2 regions of the Exiguobacterium sp. s133 genome follow, and region 1 is predicted to be linked to the other one. Evidence: riboswitches for the same ligand, from Rfam matches in the RefSeq annotation. Region 1 holds a riboswitch; the other holds the start of a gene.
The links. Region 1 has a riboswitch for thiamine pyrophosphate ahead of KNP96_RS13215 (ECF transporter S component). Riboswitches for the same ligand answer to the same signal wherever they lie in the genome.
Positions count from the first base shown of each region.

Region 2: another riboswitch for thiamine pyrophosphate. It lies ahead of thiT (energy-coupled thiamine transporter ThiT); the one in region 1 lies ahead of KNP96_RS13215 (ECF transporter S component).

Region 1 covers NZ_JACSMK010000011.1:6,848-10,992, reverse strand. The annotation lists gene KNP96_RS13225 (DEAD/DEAH box helicase) at 1-1,341, shown strand, start outside; gene KNP96_RS13220 (50S ribosomal protein L25/general stress protein Ctc) at 1,681-2,319, shown strand; TPP riboswitch at 2,411-2,509, shown strand; gene KNP96_RS13215 (ECF transporter S component) at 2,609-3,187, shown strand; gene KNP96_RS13210 (ABC transporter ATP-binding protein) at 3,184-4,145, shown strand, end outside.
Region 2 covers NZ_JACSMK010000001.1:208,920-213,064, forward strand. The annotation lists gene KNP96_RS01055 (amino acid permease) at 1-1,310, shown strand, start outside; gene KNP96_RS01060 (thiamine diphosphokinase) at 1,528-2,127, opposite strand; gene thiT (energy-coupled thiamine transporter ThiT) at 2,130-2,690, opposite strand; TPP riboswitch at 2,755-2,861, opposite strand; gene rpe (ribulose-phosphate 3-epimerase) at 2,882-3,538, opposite strand; gene rsgA (ribosome small subunit-dependent GTPase A) at 3,540-4,145, opposite strand, start outside.

The DNA of each region.
Region 1 (4,145 bases):
GCGACACAACTTTTGCCGTATCAGCAAGACGGCGTCCGCTTCTTCAAGAGTCTTGCGGCACACGACTGTCATGGCATCTTAGCGGACGAGATGGGACTCGGCAAAACGATTCAAGCCATCGGTTATATCGAAACGCTCCCGAGTTCACGTGTCTTGATCGTCGCCCCGGCGTCACTCCTCTACAACTGGGCAGCAGAGCTGCACCGCTTTGCCCCGACACGCACCGTTCGTGTGCTCAGCGGGAGTCGTGCGTCGCGCTTACGACAGCTCGAAGACTTGCCGGACGACGTCATTCTCATCATCTCCTACCCGTCGCTCCGGCTCGACATCAAAAATCATCAAACGATCCATTACGATTGTATCTTTTTTGATGAAGCACAACATCTGAAGAATCCACGGTCGCAGACGACGGTCAGCTTAAAACAACTGTGGGCGACGCGGCGGTTTGCCTTGACGGGGACGCCGCTCGAAAACAAGACGCTTGATCTCTGGTCAATCTTTGACGTCGTCTTCCCGGCACTCTTGCCGGACCGGCAACGGTTTCTCGACTGGTCAGCACGGGACGTTCAACAATTCGTCGAACCGTTTTTGCTGCGCCGGACGAAAAAAGATGTTTTGCAACAGTTGCCGGCGAAACAAGTCGTCCATCAGTACACGGAACTGACGGCGGCACAGAAAAAACTCTATGCCGCCCACTTGGCAAAGTTACAGCTCGAGACGTTACAGCATCTCGATCAGTCAAAACCGGAAGAACGGATGAAGTTACTCGCCGGATTGACCCGGCTCCGGCAAATCTGTTGCGATCCCCGGTTGTTCGTCGAAAACTACCGTGGTCGGTCGGCGAAACGGGACCGGTTGCTCGCCTTGATTCAAGAAAAACGGGCAGCAGGCAAACGGATCTTAATTTTTTCACAGTTTACAAAAATGCTCGATTTGATTCGGGACGACCTGCATGAGTTGCACCTCCCTCATTTCGAACTGCGCGGGGATACACCGATTGCGGAGCGTCTCGAACGCTGCGACCGTTTTAATGCAGGCGAAGTCGATCTGTTTTTGATTTCACTGAAGGCGGGCGGCACCGGACTGAACCTGGCGACGGCGGATACTGTCATCTTATATGACAGTTGGTGGAATCCGGCTGTCGAACAGCAAGCGGCTGACCGGGCACACCGGATGGGACAAACACAGACGGTCGAAGTCATTAAATTAATCACGAAAGGCACGATCGAAGAAAAAATCATCGAGCTGCAGGAACGGAAAGCGACACTCGTGACGGACATACTTGAACAACCGGCGTCACTTGCGTTATCGGTCGATGAGATGGTTCAATTGCTTGAATAAGAGGAAAGGCACCGATTTCTTAATAGGATGTAAACCGTTGCTGCTCTAGGGAGAACAGGTTTCTGGCTATCGTTTTTTCGCCGGTTGATGTTTAGCTTTTAATGTTACGGGGGTATAACTATCATAGCACCGCATCAGCGAGTTGCTTTTACAACCACATGTTTCTCAATATCAGCGTAATGACCTGGGAGAGAAATGCTAACCACTCACTTCGATCTTCATTTTTATGAAATCAATTTGAAATAGCATTCGATGCACCGTCTTGATCCGGAACGATTCGTTCCACTCCTTTCTTCATTACCTTTTGAGGGCTATACCAAATTCAAGGGGGAAATGAACATGTCAGTAACATTAAAAGTAGAAGAACGCGAAGTACGCCCACGCTCACTTAGAAAGCAATTACGTCATGAAGGAAAAGCTCTTGGTGTCGTGTATGGTTACAAAGTGGAAAGTACACCGATTGCCTTTGACGAAAAAGCATTGATCAAAGTCGTTCGCGAACATGGTGAGAATGCACTTGTTGCACTTCAAATCGGTGGTAAAAAAGTCAACACACTGATCAATAAACTCGATATGGATATCTTCACACCAACAATCAAGCACGTTGAATTCATCGCTGTTAAAATGGATGAAGAAACAGAAGTCGAAACAGATATCGTCCTCGTCGGCGAAGCGGCTGGTGCAAAACTTGGTGGATATCTTTCACAAACACTCTTTAAAGTAACAGTTGCAGCTACACCAGATAAATTACCGGAACGCGTCGAAGTCGATGTGACAAATCTTAACCTCGGTGATTCTCTATCGGTTTCGGATTTACCGGAAGAAAAAGAATACCGTATCGTTACGGAAGGTGACATTCAAGTCGTTGCCGTCGTCGAATCGACACTTGAAGCGGATCTCGAAGAAGCAGATGCTGAAGAATCAGCTGAAGCGACAGAAGAGGTTTCTACTGAAGAACACACGGAAGAAAAAGAATAATTTTTCTTACCCTCCCCTCGCGGAGGGTTTTTTTATCTGTATTGACAACTGTCAGTAGAGTCGGTACAGTAAATAGCGTACACATTATATGCACATCCACTAGGGGAGCCCATTGGCTGAGACGATTCACTTCGGACCCTTTGAACCTGATCTAGTTCATACTAGCGTAGGAAAGTGGAGCGGTAATTCGTTCAATTTTTCTGCATGTTTGCAGATTCAGCGACCGCTCTCTTTCATAGAGGGCGGTCTTTTTGTTTGTCTGGTGGTTGTGCCAAAGGGAGATAGGAACATGAACAGTTGGAAAATGAAAGAAATCATTGTCATGATGATGTTGTCGGTTGCTTGCGGGGTACTCTACTTAGGGTGGTCGACATTGTGGTTACCGATTTCCGCGATCTTCGGACCGGTCGGATCGAACTGGATGTTCGGGATTTGGGTCATCGCGAGTCCGCTTGTCGCCTACATCATTCAAAAGCCCGGGGCAGCACTGATTGCAGAAGTCGTCGCCGCGGCTGTCGAATTATTCACGGGGAGTCACTTCGGATTATCGGCCTTATTGATTGGTTTCGCTCAAGGAATCGGTGCCGAAATCGCTTTTGCCCTCTTCGGATACCGGAAGTTCAACACAATGACGTTAGTTCTATCCGGAATGTTCGCCGCAATCGGCAGTATGGTCTATAGTCTTGTCGTCAATGGTTTCGCCTACTATACGACGACGACACTTCTGTTGACGTTTTCCCTTCAACTCGTCAGCGGTGCATTGCTCGGTGGATTACTTGCGAAAGTCATCGTCGATGCGCTCGTCAAGACAGGGACGTTGAACGGTTATGCGATCGGGCGTAAGCGGCGGAAGCCGGATGCAGCATGATTCATTGTAACGACTTGTCTGTCCGCTATCCTGGGCAACATGACAACGTCCTGCACAAGGTGACGGTGACGCTACACGAAGGGGAAACGACGTTGCTCGTCGGACCGAGCGGCAGTGGGAAAACGACGTTTTTACATGTTCTCGCCGGCTTATTACCTGACGCGATCGAAGCCGATGTCAGCGGCCACTGCAAAACGAATGGGACGGTCGGAATCCTTTTTCAAAATCCGGACGACCAGTTCTGCATGCAGACCGTCGGAGCGGAAGTTGCCTTTAGTCTTGAAAATCGCTCAGTCGACCGCAGTCAGATGGATGACCGGATTGACGCCGTACTGGCACGTGTCGGTCTGGACGTGCCGCTGACGACACCGATTATGCAACTGTCAGGAGGGATGAAACAACGACTCGCCCTCGCCTGCGTCCTAGCGCTTGAGCCGGATATTCTATTGCTTGACGAACCGACGGCGCAACTCGATCCGGCAGGACATCGGGTTTTGATGCAGCTGATTGAGGAACTCCATCACGACCGGACGTTGACGCTCGTTCTGATTGAACATCAGCTTGACCGCTGTGTGACGTTCAGTGACCGGGTGCTCGTCTTCGATCACGGCGGAACGATTTTACGCGATGGTCCGCCGCTTGATGTCTTCGGTCAGCATCGCGCTGAACTCGAACGACGCGGCATTGCAACACCGCTCCTCTACCCGTATGAACTGGAAACCGTGCCCCCCGCTTCTTCCCAGGCGGGGCGGTTACGAAAAACGAATAACATCCGTCCTCCGGTTCGGCACGACACGACGTTCGCGCTGACGCGCACCGCGATTAGCCGGCGTAAGCAAGTGATTGTCGATAACCTGTCGCTTGCAACACACGCCGGAGAATGGATCATGGTCGTCGGATCGAACGGTGCCGGGAAAAGCACGTTGCTCGAAACACTGGCGAAATTGATTCCGGCGCA
Region 2 (4,145 bases), on a different contig from region 1:
CGCAAGCAGGACCACTCGGGGCGGTCCTCAGTTACATCGTCGGCGGAACAATCATGTACTTAACGATGCTCTGTCTAGGAGAGATGGCTGTCCACATGCCTGTGTCCGGTTCATTCCAAACGTATACGACACGTTTTATCGGTCCAGGCATCGGTTTTGCCGTCGGTTGGATTTATTGGCTCGGCTGGGCCGTGACCGTCGCTCTTGAAATCACAGCTGCCGGTAGTCTGATGGATCGCTGGTTTCCACAGGTTCCCGTCGTCATCTGGTGCGCCTTATTTACCGTCATCTTATTCGGATTGAACGCGATCTCTGCGAAAGCATTCGGAGAAGCAGAATTTTGGTTTTCAAGTCTTAAAGTACTCGCCATCCTGTTCTTCATCGGACTCGGGGGAGCCGCATGGTTCGGATGGATTGATATGGCGGCTGAACGACCAGCTACGTTGTTCGCGAACTTCACGGCGAACGGCTGGTTTCCGAACGGGGCTCTCGGCGTCTTGACGACGATGATTGCCGTCAACTTCGCTTTCCAAGGAACAGAATTGATTGGTGTCGCTGCCGGGGAATCGAGTGATCCAGAAAAATCGATTCCGAAAGCGATTCGTAATACGGTTTGGCGGACGTTTATTTTCTTCGTCCTCTCGATTACAATTATCGGGGCTTTAATTCCGTATGAATCGGCGAGCGGCATCAGCAGTCCCTTCATCATGGTATTTGACGCAATCGGTATCCCATATGCTGCAGATTTGATGAACATCGTCGTTTTGACGGCACTCTTATCCGTCGGAAACTCTGGACTGTATGCTGCGACACGCATGCTCTGGTCGATGTCGCAAGAAGGCATGATTTCAAAGAAACTCGCCATCGTCAATCAGCGGGGTGTGCCGATGCGCGCCTTAACGTTCACGATGCTGTTCGCGATGTTATCCTTATTGACGGCATTCTTCGCAGAAGATACCGTCTTCATCTGGCTATTATCCATCGCCGGTCTCGGAGCACAAGTCGGTTGGATCTCGATTTCCGCTTCGCAAATCGCTTTCCGACGCCAATTCATCAAGGCAGGACACACGCTTGACGAACTGAAGTTCAAAACACCGTTCTTCCCAGTCTTACCCATCCTCTCATTCTCACTCAATCTGCTCGTCTTAATCAGTTTAGGTTTTCAAGCCGATCAACGCGTCGCCTTATATCTCGGCGTCCCTTTCTTCCTACTGACATGGGCAAGTTACCATCTTTTCGTCAAAGGAAAACATATCGCTGCAAAAAGCGAACAACAAGCAGCCAGTTCGACACTTCACGACAATCGGTAACTTGTTATCGGACCCTGGATACACCGGGTTAATCTCAAACAGGCGGCTAACTAAATAAGCTGCTAAAAAATCAAAGCGCCGATGATTCCGTTTCACATACGGAGTCATCGGCGTTTGCCATACCTATCTTTTTGTTCATGACGTCATGACGTGTACTTGAAGAACGCATGTCCCGGTCGCATCAGCGAGATATGATGGAATCGCGTCTATCGCGTTTTTATTTTTCATGCGTGCGCAGGACGAGGACTTCCCCTTCGACGACCGTCACTTGCGCAACACCAACCCACTCATTGCTGACCGTCAGCGAACCACCGACCGGAACAGGATGCTCCGTCAAGGGGTATTTGACGCCGCGTAACGTCAAGTTCGACGGGACAAGGGGAATGAATGACAGGTAATGATACCCTTCAGACGCGAGTTCGTACTGACCGGTTTTCCAGTACCGGACATCCTCACGTTTCGTCACGAGTCGTGCCATCGGAAATTGTTTTAACAAATAGACGTTCTGTAGCGTCATGTCGAGCCGACCACCCGTCGCACCAAAGATGAGTAGTTCAGCACCTGCAGCCTGTTCGGTAGCGTAACGTAACGCTAGTTCTAAGTCCGTTTCATCTTTTTCTGCCGGATGAAGCAATCCACCATCCGGAACGTATCTGAGCGAATCAAAGTCACCGATTGCCACATCAAAATCAAGTCCTTGCTCCACTAATGTCGCAATCCCGCCGTCAACACCGATAATCATCGTCTTGTCTTTCACGAATGGTGCGAGCGTCGGGACGTCTTCTGCCGGTCCTGCCGCAACGATTAAAACTCTCATCTTTAAATACCGCGAGCGGAGTAACGTAAAAGACGTGGTGCTGTCGTAAGCAAAATACCTGCAACGACCCCACATAAAACGTACGACGGAGCCATATACGTCGCGTTATAAATGAACGAGTAAGGAACGACCGGTCCTTTGGCATACTCTGCAAAAAAGACGATTCCACTGATGACATGACAGATGTAACGTAGACCGGCACCTAACAAGGTCGCAAACAAAACAATCGTCATGAGACGCTTTTTTTGACCTTCTGTTGCTGCTTTTTTGACTTGGCCTGCGAACACTCCACTCAAACCGACGACACCATATGCAAGCGTATAGTCAAGCAGCGGTTGGACGACCGTCAAGACTTGCGGAGCGAACATCAATTGAATCGTTCCGACGAGCGCACCCGTGATGACACCACCAACGACGCCGTGACGAAAGGCCATGACGAAAATCGGTAACATCGCTAAGCTGATGGATCCGCCTTGTGGCATTTTGAACGGAATCAATAAATCAAATACAACACCGAGACTCGCGAAAATCGCAATCTCCATTAACATTTGTAATCGTTTCATACTGTGTTCCTCCTAAAAATAAAATAATGATGACAACAAAAAGGCAGTACGACGGACGCCGTACTGCCTGCGTGCGCCACATCCCTACGTCCGTCTGAACGGAACAGGTTCGAAGGGTTAAAGTCTACTCACTTCTCTCAGCCGCTTGACGCGACACCCCTTGCGGTCAAAATTTAATTGTCTTGGCTCTATTATACGTGAGCCGCGTTTCGAATACTAGTGATGGCTTCCGCATAGTCTGGTGCATTGTAGATTGCAGAACCTGCGACAAGGACGTTTGCCCCATTGTCGATACACAGTTTTGCCGTTTCCGCGTTGACACCACCATCGATTTCAATTTCGAACGTCAAACCGCGCTCTGCTTTGATCATCGCCAATTGCTTCAGCTTCGTCATGACGCTCGGCAAGAAAGCTTGTCCGCCAAATCCTGGATTGACCGTCATCAACAAGACCATGTCGACTTCTTCTAGGACATGTTCAATCGTCGACAGTGACGTGTGTGGATTCAGCACGACGCCGGCCTTTGCTCCAGCCCCTTTGATTTGTTGCAAGACACGATGGACATGATTCGTCGCTTCGACATGGAAGGTGACGATATCCGCTCCTGCCGCTACAAACGCTTCGACGAAGTTTTCTGGTCGATCGATCATTAAATGAACGTCAAGGACCATGTCCGTCTTTTGACGAAGACTACTGAGGACGGGTAGACCAAATGAAATGTTCGGGACGAACTGGCCGTCCATGACGTCGAAATGGATGTAATCTGCTCCTGCCGCCTCGACAGCTTTAACGTCTCGTTCTAGGTTGGCGAAATCTGCTGATAAAATAGATGGTGCGATTTTAATCATTTCAATACCTCCGCGCTCGATTCTTGATTTCCTCTACAAACATACCATAATTCGTATAGCGTGAGGACATGATTTCTTCTCCCTCAACTGATTTTTTGACAGCACAGCCTGGTTCGTTTAAATGCAGGCAACCACGGTATTTGCACGTATCTTGCCGTGCGACGAATTCTGGAAAACACCAACGTAATTCTTCGATTTCCATCTCGTGTGGAAAATCGAGGTTCGAAAACCCTGGCGTATCAGCAATCAAGCCCTCTGCAAGCGGAATTAACGTCACATGACGCGTCGTATGTCGTCCGCGTCCGAGCGATTTCGAGATGTGGCTCGTCTCGAGATCGAGCGTCGCATCGAGCGCATTCAACAATGAACTTTTTCCGACTCCCGACTGTCCCGCGAGCACACTTGTTTTTTCCTTGAGTAGCGGGCGGACTTCCTCTACCCCTTCTAGCGTCTCACTCGACGTCTCAATCACCTGATAACCGATTTGTCGGTAACCGGCAATCGCCGTCCGGACTTCTGCTTCCGCTGTTCCTTGCAACAAATCCATCTTCGTCAAGATAATGATAGGTTGAATCTCTTTTGCTTCGATTAAGACTAAAAATCGATC